Regions from separate parts of the Pedobacter sp. PACM 27299 genome, predicted to be linked through region 1. Evidence: riboswitches for the same ligand, from Rfam matches in the RefSeq annotation. Region 1 holds a riboswitch; the other holds the start of a gene.
What was found. Region 1 has a riboswitch for cobalamin ahead of AQ505_RS13205 (DUF5074 domain-containing protein). Riboswitches for the same ligand answer to the same signal wherever they lie in the genome.

Region 1 (2,208 bases):
TGTTATCGCCACTTCTGACTACTCCAGCCACATTTTCTTTATAGCTATTCAATACCACAACTTTGCCGCCTTCTACTTTTATCAGCTGTTTACCGGCTCCAGTAACAATGGTCTGATTCACTGTATTGATGGGTACCAGCGATACTTCCTTGCTTCCTTCCAGAATCGTTGAGCTAATACTTTTATTGGTGAGATCAACTGTGTACAGACCTGATTTCCTACGATTGGTTACATTTACATAACCTGTTTTTCCGTCTGTTGTGGCAAAATAAGTCACTTCGCTCGCAGCAGATTTATTAACTACATAGTTTAACTTCATAGTTTGTGCATCTACAACGCTCAGGAAATTTGGTCCTGAAGAAGAGGTGATGTAGTATTGATTATTGAAGTAATATAAGCTGTTTGCTTCCGGGGATAAAGCAGCACCAGGGTTAGCCTTTGAAAAAATGTTCAGCTGAATGGTTCCATCTTCATCGATGTGTGATAAACTAGAATTCCCAAAGCCAGTTTCATCGGTATAACTTAACAGTAAAACTCCATCGCCGTAAGGACCAAGCACTTTTACACGATAATTAAGGGAAGTTTTACCTTTATCATTCTCTACCGTAAACTCGATATTGTAAATTCCTGGTTCAGCTTTTTTAAAGGTATAAGTTGCGGTACTCGCGACATCCTTTCCATTCTCTACCCATTGATATCGGCTGGTTTTACCTATGATTTGAGGTGCAAGGATCAACTCCTTCCCTGCCTTAACGGTCATCAGACTGTCGCTCTCCGCCTGATAGGTTAATCTGGCGATTTCTGTTTCTTCTTTTTTGCAGGATACGGCAAGTATTCCCAGGCAAAACATTGCTACTATGGTTTGTTTTATATTCATCTTCTGCTTTAAACCACAGCAAACGGAATAAAAAGAACATGGGTACCCTAAAAATAGAGTATCCTCATTCCAGCTTCAATCCCCGAAAGCTATGAATCATAAATGCTAAAGGCAGGTCTTCTGACTTGCTCCCCTAAGTATGGTCTTCCCATTACGTGAATAACAGTGACTTTAAATCGTACCTCGGTTAAGGAGCTTACAGCTGCGGGACAGTTCTGGATTTACACCAGATTCCCTTTTAATTCCGGGTGTATTCCGGAAACCAAAAGCGCCGCAAAGATATAAATCTAACTGAATAATCTAGCAGCTGAATCTTTATGCGGCCAAAACAGCGTCCAAAACAACTACTCCATGCGTTCTTTGACTAATTTCTGGTCTAAATATAGAATGCTTAAAAACACCAGCGTGCCCATTACAATTGCCCACTTAAATTTCAGTAGCACTGCAATGAATTGATCGGCAGCATTTCCATTAATAATTTGCAGTAAAGTGTAAAACAAAGCAAAGCTGAGGCTGAGCGCCACAAAAGTAGCCAGGTAAAACTTAGCGTCTTTTTTACGATTCAGTTGTGCCTGTAAGCGTTTTTTGACGCTTACAGCGAAACCAAAAGGTAAGCCCTCTTTCGGTTCCTCTTTCAATTGCTCAAACAGAAAACGATATTTTTCCAGATTTTTATTTTCTTCATCGCCGGATAATTCCACAGGAAAATGGAGATTTTCTTCTAGTAAGCGTTGTATCTCCTCCTCATTCAGTTCTTTCATAATGGTTCGTTTTTAAAATCTTTCTCTATTTTTTCTTTCAGCAGTTTTCTTGCCCGGAACAAATTGCTTTTTACGGTTCCTTCAGGCGTACCGGTAATCTGTTCAATCTCCTTACAGCTGAATTCATTCAGATGATATAAAGTGATAGCAGTTCGGTATGGTAAAGGCATTTGAGCAATCAGCTGGTTGATGTACTCCGAGATATTCTTTTTACTGAAGACCAGTTCCGGAGTTTCTTCTGTAAAATGGTACTGGTCAATATGATCAGGATATTCCGATTCGAACCCTTTTTTATACTTCTTAATATAGTTGACGGCGGTTAAATAGGCGATACGAGCAATCCAGGTAGATAGTTTAGATTCAAATTTAAAATGCGGCAGACTTTTATATACCTTAATAAAAACTTCCTGACAAATATCTTCTTTGTCCTGTAGGCCATATACAAGGCGATTAATCACAAAGAATACCAGTTTTTTATGCGCTTTGACCAGTTGCTCAAAAGCATGGAAATCTTCCTTCATTATCCTGGATACAATTTCCTTATCGTCGAGCATATGACAGTAGTCAGCC
Region 2 (2,208 bases), 690 kb from region 1:
GATTATAGGTAAAACCGACATCATACTGATTCATATATTCAGGCTTCAAAGTACTGGAACCCACCATCGTATAATACAAATCATTAAAAGTCGGCATCCTGAAGATGCGCTTGGCAAATGCCCTTAAATTGAAATCATAGGCTTTAAATGGTTTATACCCTAAAAATAATGCAGGTGTAAATTCTGTTTTATCAGGTGCCTTTGCATTGTAACGCACTTCTTCTTTCACATGCGTGCCCAATACATTGCCCATCACTTTAAATTCTCCAACTTTGAATGAACTGGCCAGGGAAACCAATGCTGTATAGCGCTGAGGATAGGAAAATTGTGTCTGGATTCCTTTTCTGATGGCGTCCAGCCTGTTGTACTGTAAATCTGTAGCCAGCGAGATATCCCAGTCAGGTAATATACTGTACATGTTTACTGCCGAAAAGTACAGCTCCTGCTGGTGGTAACTATCGTCTGATTGTGCCCCCTCAGTTACGGTTTCCCCCAATAGGCTGGTCGTATCTCTGGCCAGATAATGCGTACGATCGTCGGCATACTTTACCCTGACCTGGAATTTATATTTTGAACTCAGCTGTTTTACAAGAAAAGCCTGAGCGAAAAAATTCTTATCATTTTGTCGGAATCCATCTGCGAACTTGTTTTCTACAATAGCTCCCGGTGCGCCCCTTCTGGAATCATAATAATAAACTTTGGCATCCCAGGAACCATTATTCAGTTTTCCATAAAGTCCGGTCTCAATTCTTAAGGCCTGAATGTCACTGTTCCTGCGGATCGCTGTAGTATCGTAAGCCAGCGTTCCATCCTGGTTATTTCTTTTATAACGGAATTGATATTGACCGTTGGATTTGATGTACTCAGAGCTGAGGCTCATGCTCACCTTATCTGTTAACCGCTGTTCCCACCTAAAAGAAGGATCATGATAATTGATCGACATGGTTTTATAGCGCAGCAATAGATTTGAGCTTCTATTCTTCTCAAAAACCGGTCGTTTTGTTCTCATGTAAATGGCAGAAGCAGCAGCGAAATCCCTGGCCGACTGGAAGATCTCACTCTTTTGTCCATTGTACAAGGTTAAAGCTTCCATATCGTCCAGGGAATACTTCCCTAAATCCGTCACGCCATTCTGCGCATTACCCAGCTGGATGCCATCATAAAAAACACCCACATGGTGCGTCCCCATATTGCGAACATCCACCGTTTTTAAACCGCCAAGTCCACCATAATCTTTAATTTGAACTCCGGCAAAATACCGAAGCGCATCAGCAACCGTATGACTGGACAAGTTTTCTAATTGTTTTCCGGAAAGGCTTTGGACTGGGATGACTTCCTGGAAAGGCTTCGCTTTTATCGTGACACCCTTGAGTACTTTTGCAGTATCAGCTGCTGCAGTATCAATAACTGTCTGGGCGGAAAGCCAAAATGGGACAACGATCAGGAAGAGGAGGAAAAGCGTTTTTTTCTTATTATACATCACAAAATTAATTGTAAAAACTCCCTGAGGTGTAATAATAAAAAACGCGAAGAACCCCAATTATAAAATAACCGGGCAATTTTCTTGTTGTTCAACTTTATTCCTCGAAAGTCTTTAACTAATTAATCTTGGCAGGTATCCTGACTCGTTCCATCTTTAAACAACCTTCCCATTTCTTATCGAAACAGTGGTAAAATACCGTCTAAAGACTCAATAGAACTTACAGTAGCGGGCCTGTTCAGGATTTACACCTGATTCCCTTTTAACTATTTTCCTTTAAAATTAGAAAAACAGACCAAAATTTTTCCTAAATATAGGATCTATTTTCATAAAAAAAACAAATGTTATTGGAAAGGGAGTTAAACACGGCTCTTGAGGTGCTAAGAAAATGGCCTTTGGAAAATTAAAATCAAGCCGAAGGCACATTTTTAATGCAATTTTAGGCCAAGGTAAGGAGATCTCGAATCCCCCCTATACCTTGGCTACTGAATTAAATCAAAGTTCAACCTGCTGAAACCACAAGCGATTATAGCGCAGTTGCTGAGTAATTCTTTGTGTCATGACTATCCCTGAACATTAGGAAATCTTCCAGGGTATATTCAGGACAAGCGCCCTCACGTGCCGTAATAAAAGCGCCTAATGAAACTGCCTGCTGCATGATTTGCTGGGCAGAAGCACCCTTTACAAATCTTTTAGACAGGAATCCAGCCAGAAAGGAATCGCCGCTG

Region 2: it holds a riboswitch for cobalamin, as region 1 does, so the genes downstream of both, AQ505_RS15950 (TonB-dependent receptor) here and AQ505_RS13205 (DUF5074 domain-containing protein) in region 1, are expected to answer to the same signal.

What each region holds. Positions count from the first base shown of each region.
Region 1 is NZ_CP012996.1:3,130,889-3,133,096, reverse strand. It holds gene AQ505_RS13205 (DUF5074 domain-containing protein) at 1-877, opposite strand, end outside; cobalamin riboswitch at 971-1,159, opposite strand; gene AQ505_RS13200 (hypothetical protein) at 1,222-1,638, opposite strand; gene AQ505_RS13195 (RNA polymerase sigma factor) at 1,635-2,159, opposite strand.
Region 2 is NZ_CP012996.1:3,823,534-3,825,741, forward strand. It holds gene AQ505_RS15950 (TonB-dependent receptor) at 1-1,480, opposite strand, end outside; cobalamin riboswitch at 1,594-1,795, opposite strand; gene AQ505_RS15955 (carbohydrate kinase family protein) at 2,007-2,208, opposite strand, start outside.